2 regions of the Rhizobium sp. 05N430 genome follow, and region 2 is predicted to be linked to the other one. Evidence: riboswitches for the same ligand, from Rfam matches in the RefSeq annotation. Region 2 holds a riboswitch; the other holds the start of a gene.
The links. A riboswitch is a leader RNA that binds a small molecule or an ion and turns the genes downstream of it on or off. The one in region 2 is predicted to bind S-adenosylmethionine.
Positions count from the first base shown of each region.

Region 1: linked by a shared signal. The riboswitch ahead of AC1DJO_RS09920 (O-succinylhomoserine sulfhydrylase) and the one ahead of metA (homoserine O-acetyltransferase MetA) in region 2 are both predicted to bind S-adenosylmethionine.

Region 1 covers NZ_JBFTMO010000003.1:500,777-504,945, forward strand. The annotation lists gene AC1DJO_RS09905 (hypothetical protein) at 44-955, opposite strand; tRNA gene AC1DJO_RS09910 (tRNA-Gly) at 1,282-1,355, opposite strand; gene AC1DJO_RS09915 (2'-deoxycytidine 5'-triphosphate deaminase) at 1,399-2,493, opposite strand; SAM riboswitch at 2,567-2,645, shown strand; gene AC1DJO_RS09920 (O-succinylhomoserine sulfhydrylase) at 2,688-3,872, shown strand; gene apaG (Co2+/Mg2+ efflux protein ApaG) at 4,085-4,169, shown strand, end outside.
Region 2 covers NZ_JBFTMO010000004.1:266,386-270,554, forward strand. The annotation lists gene AC1DJO_RS11760 (aldose epimerase family protein) at 1-614, opposite strand, end outside; gene metA (homoserine O-acetyltransferase MetA) at 752-1,675, opposite strand; SAM riboswitch at 1,741-1,818, opposite strand; gene AC1DJO_RS11770 (ABC transporter ATP-binding protein/permease) at 1,965-3,803, shown strand; gene AC1DJO_RS11775 (hypothetical protein) at 3,807-4,169, opposite strand, start outside.

The DNA.
Region 1 (4,169 bases), on a different contig from region 2:
CGATAGAGGATTGCACGGCTAGGTCAATCTCATCCGGGTGCCTTTACGCCAGTACATTAGCCCCAGTCCCTGAATTGGTACCACTCGACGAAACGTCCTGAATGCGGCTGATCCCACATGCGGCAATCCAGTTTCGCGGGCCAACCAATGATAGCTGGGTCGTGCCGGTAAGGTGAACACCATACGATGCGTCGCCGATCGGCGTAACGCCATCTGGACCGGGCTGCCCGGAGCCTCCGACGATCGTGTTATAGCTGACGTCGCACATGTAGCAGCTGGCAAGAGTTACCTCACCCTTGACCACGCTGCCCCCCGTGAATTCGCCGAGATAAGCTGGATGTTCGCACCAGTTGCGATTGACGATCGCCTGACCGCAGGCCTCAAGGTAGATTTGTCCGTTTCTCGATGTCAGGTTGTTGTCCTCAATAACCAACTGCCGCGCACCAGAAACCTGTTTGCAATTGATCGCGACACCCGTGCCGTCGTTGATAGCGTTTTTCTGGATTGTGATGCTGTCGCCAATATAATTCCCAACGATGCCCCCGTTCGGGCCACAGGTCATCTTGCAAAGCTCGATTAGACCGGTGAAGAAGCCATCCGGGAATGCTATCGCATTATCTAAATATATCGACCTCGATCCCCATTTCTTCGTGAGGTCCATATGAATGCCGCTGATACCCCAGCCAGCCATGTAACCATCTGCATGGGTCTGCTCGAAGTGGATGCCATTGGTACCGCCGCCGGAAAGAGCGGGTTCGATGGAGAAATTTCGCAGGATGGTCCCAACATTCCAGGCCGGGACGGCAACATAGATGCCCGCTGCAGCGCCAGTTACTACGAGTTTACTGTCGGCTCCGGATCCTTCCAGCACCAACTTTCCCGTGACGGATATGCCCGAGACTTGGTAGGTCTTAGCAGGCAGCAATACTGGACCAGCCGCGAGCGCAGCTTCCAATGCCGCCTTGTTAATGGCCGGATCTGCGCCTGACCCACCGACAGCCTTTAGGGGGAAATCGATACGCAGAGAAGTTCCGGAAGGTTCGCGATGCTGCCGGCGTTCCCAGTAACGTATGGTCCATGGACACGCGAGCGGGAGCTGTTTCCGAAACAGTCGAGGCTACTGGATCGTTGAAACTAGCAAGCGATCTCGCCACCCATACGACCGAAAAATGACGAAAAAGTACAGCTGCGGCGACGGGCTCGAAACCAGCCGCGCGATTGCCAAAGCACGAGCCGACTCGCGCAAGTGAAACGCCGATATACTTAAGTTATTGAAGTTGCTGGAGCGGGTGAAGGGAATCGAACCCTCGTATTCAGCTTGGGAAGCTGCTGCTCTACCATTGAGCTACACCCGCATGCCTGAAGCCTTCCAACAGATGGGAGGCGGTGTCAAGGCGGTCAGATGCGGAAGTGTTTCGACAGCTTGAGGCCCTGGGCCTGATAGTTGGAGCCGAGGCCGGAGCCGTAGAGGCTTTCGGGTTTTTCCAGCATGTGCTCGTAGATCAGGCGGCCAACGATCTGGCCGTCTTCGAGGATGAAGGGGACCTCGTGGCTGCGCACTTCGAGAACGGCGCGGCTGCCGCGACCGCCCGCCGGTGCGTGGCCGAAGCCCGGGTCGAAGAAGCCGGCATAGTGGACTCGGAATTCGCCAACCAAGGGGTCGAAGGGCGTCATCTCAGCGGCGTAATGCGGGGGCACGTGCACGGCTTCGCGCGAGACGAGGATATAGAATTCGTCCGGGTCGAGGATCAGCTCGTTGCGGCCGCGGCTATAGAGCGGCTCCCAGAAATCGAAAATGTCGTGCTGGGCCTTCTTGTCGACATCGACGACGGCGGTGTGGTGCTTGCCGCGATAGCCGATCAGGCCTTCCTTGTCGCCTGCGAGATCGATCGATAGGGCAATGCCGCCGCCTGAGACATTCGGCTTGGCGCTGGCCACCAGCGTCTCGCTGTCATGCAGCGCCTGAAGGTCCGGTTCGCCGAGAATGGAATGGCCGACACGGAAGCGGATCTGCGACAGGCGCGAGCCGCGGCGCACGACGATCGGGAAAGTGCGCGGGCTGATTTCGAGATAGAGCGGGCCGGAATAGCCGGCCGGGATCTTGTCGAATTCCTGGGCGTAATCAGTGATGACGCGGGTGAAGATATCGAGGCGGCCGGTGGAGCTCTTCGGATTGGCGGAGGCCGACATGTCGGCAGGCAGATCGACACGCTCCATCAGGGGAACGATATAGACGCAGCCGGTTTCGAGGACAGCCCCTTCGGAGAGGTCGATGACATGCAGGCTCAGGCGATCGAGCTTGTCCGACACCAGATGCGAAGGGCCAGGCATGAAGCTGGCGCGCACCCGGAACGCCTTGGCGCCGAGGCGCAGATCGAGGCTTGCCGGCTGGATCTGGTCACGGTCGAGTTCCCGTTCGGAGATCAGTCGGCCGGTCTCAAACAACGCGGCAATGGCACGGTCGGCCAAAATTCCAGTTTCGCGAGCCATCATGCTCCATCCATAGTTCGTGGCCGACAAAACCAAATACGGGGAATTGACGCAAGCAGCTAACGGCAGTATTGCAGCTTTATCCCGTGGTGATTTGGCCGGTCGGCTTGCAGCCACGTTAAATAAGTGGCTAAAAAGACCGGGTATGAAACCGGTCTGCTTTTGCGGCCGGTTTTTTTTGTTTTTGAGGTGATGGCATGAGCAAGTCCTGGCGCCCTGCAACCCAACTCGTTCACGGAGGCACTCTGCGCTCGCAATATGGCGAGATGTCGGAGGCAATCTACCTGACGCAAGGCTTCGTCTACGACACGTCGGAGGCGGCCGAGGCCCGCTTCAAGGGCGAGACCGAAGGCTTCATCTACGCCCGCTACGGCAGCCCCACCAACGACATGTTCGAGAAGCGCATGTGCGCACTCGAGGGTGCGGAAGATGCACGCGCCACGGCCTCCGGCATGGCCGCCGTCACCGCTGCAATCCTCTGCCAGCTGAAGGCTGGCGATCATATCGTTGCGGCCCGCGCCCTCTTCGGCTCCTGCCGCTGGGTGGTCGAGACGCTGGCGCCGAAATACGGCATCGAATGCACGCTCGTTGACGGCCGATACCTGGAAAACTGGGAAAAGGCGATCACGCCGAAGACCAAAGTGTTCTTCCTGGAAAGCCCGACCAACCCGACACTCGAGATCGTGGATATCGCCGGCGTTGCCAAGCTCGCCAACCAGGTCGGCGCCAAGGTCGTGGTCGACAACGTCTTTGCGACGCCGCTCTTCCAGAAGCCTCTGGAGCTCGGCGCTCACATCGTCATCTATTCGGCGACCAAGCATATCGACGGCCAGGGCCGCTGCCTCGGCGGCGTCGTGCTCTCCGACAAGGCGTGGATCGACGAGCACCTGCACGACTACTTCCGCCATACTGGCCCGGCCATGTCGCCGTTCAACGCATGGACGCTCCTGAAGGGCATCGAGACGCTGCCGCTGCGTGTGGCCCAGCAGACCAGGAATGCCGCAAAGATTGCCGATTTCCTGGCCGAGCAGAAGCAGGTTGCCCGCGTCATTTATCCCGGCCGCAAGGACCATCCGCAGGCCGACATCATCGCCAAGCAGATGACCGGCGGCTCGACGCTGGTCTGCTTCGAGCTGAAGGGAGGCAAGGAAGCTGCCTTCAAGCTGCAGAACGCACTCGATGTGGTGACGATCTCCAACAATCTCGGCGATACGCGCAGCCTGATCACGCATCCGGCGACGACAACGCACAAGAACCTCTCGGATGAGGCGCGTGCCGAACTCGGCATTTCGGCCGGCACCGTGCGTCTTTCGGCAGGCATCGAAGATACCGACGATCTGCTTGAAGATTTCGCCCAGGCTCTGTCGAAGATCCCGGCTTAAGCAGTAAGCCGCCGGACTTGCCGGTCCGGCGGCCCGCCCCACCTAAAGCTTCAGTCAGCTCTGCTTTATTAGAGTCATTAACTTTGAATGTTAGGATTAACAATCAAAACGGCGTGCAATCGCCTGTATTTGGCTGATGATACGGTGGCATTTCTTGACGGAGCCAATGCCGTATAAGATACGAGTAAGATATCCCGACTAAGGTGTAAGGCATGTACCGGGCCCTCACACGCGATATAGAAGTTGTTGTCGAGCCGTTTTATCTGGAGGAGCAATCCGATCCGGACGACGATCGCT
Region 2 (4,169 bases):
CGCTCGTCGGTCGGCAGATAGTCATCGGCCGCGATCATGATGTCGTGGCCGAGCGCGTCGTCTCGGCCGTCGAGATTGAAATAGGCGTGCTGGCAGACATTGGCGAGCGTCGGCTGGTCGGATGTCGATTCATAGACGATCGAGAACTCGCCGTTGCCGTGAACGTGGTAAGTCGCCTGGATCGTACAATTGCCCGGATAGCCGGCGCGGCCATCGGGATCGACGATCTTCAGGACAACGCGATCGACGGCATGCTCGACGATCGTCCAATTGCGTTTGGCAATGTTATCGCTGCCGCCATGCAGATGCGAAACACCCTTTTCGTTGAGCTCCAGCTGGTAAGCCTTGCCGTCCAGCGTGAACTTGCCACCACCGATGCGATTGGCGGAGCGCCCGGGCGTCGCACCGAAATAGGAGGAGTAGGCCGGATAGTCGGAAAACTTGTCGAAGCCGAGCAGCAACGGGGCATCGTGGCCGTCGAGCCTGAGATCCTGGATGACAGCGCCCCAGCTCATGATCTTGGCCGTCAGACCGCCGCCTTTGATCTCGACGCGATAGACGGTTTCTCCGTCTTTCGTCGTTCCGAAAACTTCCCGCTTGAGCTCGTCCGCCATTATACCATCGTCCTGAAATCTGTTCGCATCCGGCAGCGAAACTGCCCCCATTTGCCGCGAACCGCAACTGCCAATGCCAAAAAAGAAATGCCGCTGCGGCAAAGGCAGCAGCATAGCATCAACAGATTGATAAGCCGTCAGATTTTCGTGCCGATCTCGTTGAGGTCGTAGGACGTCGTCTGATAGATTTCATTGATCCAGTTGCCGAACAGCAGATGCGCGTGACTGCGCCAGCGATTTTGCGGCGGCAGCGCCGGGTCGTTATGCGGGAAATAGTTGTGCGGCATCTTGATCGGCACGCCGGCATTCACGTCGCGGAAATATTCGTCCGACAGCGACGTCGAATCGTATTCGACATGGTTGAAGATGTAGAGGCGTTTGCTCGTCTCTTCCTGAACCAGACAGACGCCCATCTCGTTTGATTCCATCAGGATCTCGAGACCCTGCGCCTTCTCGATGTCGCCGCGGCGCACTTCCGTCCAGCGCGACACCGGAATCTCGAAATTGTCCGAGAAGCCGTTGAGATAGACCGAGGACGGCTTCAGGTTCTTGTGGCGATAAACGCCGAATGCCTTCTCCTTCAGCTCATGCTTGGGAACGCCGTGGAAGTGATAGATCGCCGCCATCGCGCCCCAGCAGACGTTCATCGTCGAATGCACGTTGGTACGCGTCCACTCGAAGATTTCCTGCATCTCGCTCCAATAGTTGACGTCCTCGAAGGGCATCAGCTCGATCGGCGCGCCGGTGATGATGAAGCCGTCGAACTTGCGATGCTTCACCTCTTCCCAGGTCTGGTAGAAGGCCAGCAGATGGTCTTCCGAGGTATTCTTGGCCTTGTGGTTGCCGACCCTGACCAGCGACAGCTCGACCTGCAACGGCGAGGCGCCGACAAGGCGCGCCATCTGCACTTCGGTCTTGATCTTGTTCGGCATGAGATTGAGAAGCCCGATCTGAAGCGGGCGGATATCCTGGCGGATAGCCACTGTTTCAGTCATCACCCGCACACCCTCCTGAACGAGGGTTTCGAAAGCGGGCAGCGTGTCAGGAATCTTGATGGGCATTGCATTCACTCGATCGAACAGGACAACCGGCAAATAAAAAAACCGGTGGCGAAAAAAGAATCGCTACCGGTCCGCACGCGGCCCTTTAGCGACTTATTTAACGTGGCTGCAAGCCGGCCGGCCAAATCACCACGATCCTCTAGATAGCGCTGACAGCGCCGCGAATCAATCGTGATTCGCAACCTGCACTTTGAGCTAGGTAACTCACGCATTAATGACTGGTAGAATCTGTTGATGGACAGCACGCGCTACCATGTTAATCAGGGATGATGCTGTACAGGAATGCATGATGACGGACGACGCCAAAGGCGGGGCTGTCGGCCAGCGGCAAGATAGGGTCGGATACGATCTCAGCCTCGGCTATCGCCTCAAATTGATGTTTTTAGCCTTCTGGGCTTCGAAAGTGCGCGGCAAGATCCTGTCTCTCGCCGCCATCCTTATGTTCGTCATCTTGGCGACGGCCTACGGTCAGGTCGTTCTCAACCGCTGGAACGCGCCGTTCTATGATTCGCTGCAGCGGCGCGATGTCGGCGAGTTCTTCCATCAGCTTCAGATTTTCGGCCTGATCGCCGGCTCCCTGCTGCTTCTCAATGTCGGCCAGGCCTGGCTGAACCAGATGACGGCGCTCTATATGCGCGAGGGCCTGACCCGCGATCTGGTCGATCAATGGCTGAAGCACAAGCGGGCCCTGCGGCTCGCCTCAAGCGGGCTGATCGGCGTCAATCCGGACCAGCGCCTGCATGAGGATGCCCGCAACCTCGCCGAAAGCACCACCGGCCTCGTTCTCGGCCTCATCCAGTCGACGATTCTGCTCGTCAGCTTCATCGGCGTGCTCTGGGAACTGTCGAGCGGCTTCGTCTTCCACTTCCGCACCTATTCCTTTGCCATCCCCGGCTACATGGTCTGGGCCGCCGTCTTCTATGCCGCGTCGGCGTCGATCCTCAGCCAGATCGTCGGCAGAAAGCTGGTGCCGATCAACGCCGAGCGCTTCTCCAAGGAAGCCGAACTCCGCTTCTCGCTGATGCACGCCAACGAGAATATGCCTGCGATTACCGTCGCCAGAGGCGAGGAAAACGAGCGCCAGCGCATAAACACCGATATCAGCACGGTTCTCGCCGTCCTCAAGCGCCTGACCATGGCCAACACCAACCTCACCTGGGTTTCCGCCGGTTACGGCTGGCTGGTCATCGTCATCCCGATCATCGTCGCCGCGCCCGCCTATTTCTCCGGCGGCCTGACCTTCGGTGAGCTGATGATGTCGGTCGGCGCCTTCAACCAGGTCAACACGGCGCTGCGCTGGTATGTCGCCAATTTCGGCCCGATCGCCGAATGGCGCGCGACCCTGAACCGCGTCACCGATTTCCGCCATGCGCTTGAGCACATGGATGAACCGCTCAATCCGAAGAATGTCATCGCCTACGAAGATACAGCCGCGGACAGGCTTGTGATGAAGAACGTCACCATCGCCGCCAAGCTGGGCGAAGAGGTCGATCAATGCGGCGGCTTCCGCCTGCACGAGCCCGACGTGACGCTGAAGGCCGGCGAAAAGGTGATGATAAACGGCGATCACAACGTCAACCGCAAGCTTCTCTTCCAGGCGATGGCCGGCCTCTGGCCCTGCGGCAGCGGCACGATGGGCCTGCCGCCCTCAGACGACATCCTGTTCGTCCCCCAGGTCGCCTATATCCCCGGCGGTACGCTGCGCGAGGCGCTCTCCTTCCCCGAGCCGGCCGGTTCCTACAAGAATGAGGATATCGAAGCGGCGATGGAAAAGGCCGGCCTGCGCCAGCTGATTGGCCGCCTCGACACGCGGGCGCGCTGGGACAAGGTGCTGGATTCCGACGAGCAGAAGGCCATCGGCTTTGCCCGCCTTCTGCTGGTTCGCCCGCGCTGGGTGGTGTTCGACGAAGTGCTCGAAGGCTTGGAGCCGGAATGGCAGGCGACGCTTACCAACCTGCTGACGGCGCTGCCGGAAACATCGATGATCTATATCGGCCGCTCGGAGATCTACATGGAGATCCTGAAGCCGAAGGTCCTGCATCTGGAAGCGATCGCCTCCAAGACGGAAGAGCCACCGCCACCGCCGAAAACCGGCACCGGCCGCCCCGCGGCGGCACCGGTTATCTAACGATTACATCGGCTGCACGCCGCTGAGACCGACCGAGACCTGTTTCGAGGAGACGCTGCCGTCGGCAGCCTTTTCGGCGTTGACGATCACCGCGGCGCCTGGCTTCAGATCGTCCTTGGTCGCCGAAGCGATGGTGACGACCTGTGTGCCATCAGGGATGGCAATGGTCTTTTCCTTGCCCTGATAGGTCAGCGTGATCGTCTTGCCGTTGATCGCCTTGACGGCAGTGCTGACTGTCGCATTGGTCATCTCGGTATTCGGCTTGGCATCCCAAGGGCGGTTGCCCTCGCCGGTCCCCTTCATCGATGCCGGAAAGATCATCACCTGCAGCGCGTCATTCGGCCCGCTACCCTTTGGCATCGAGCC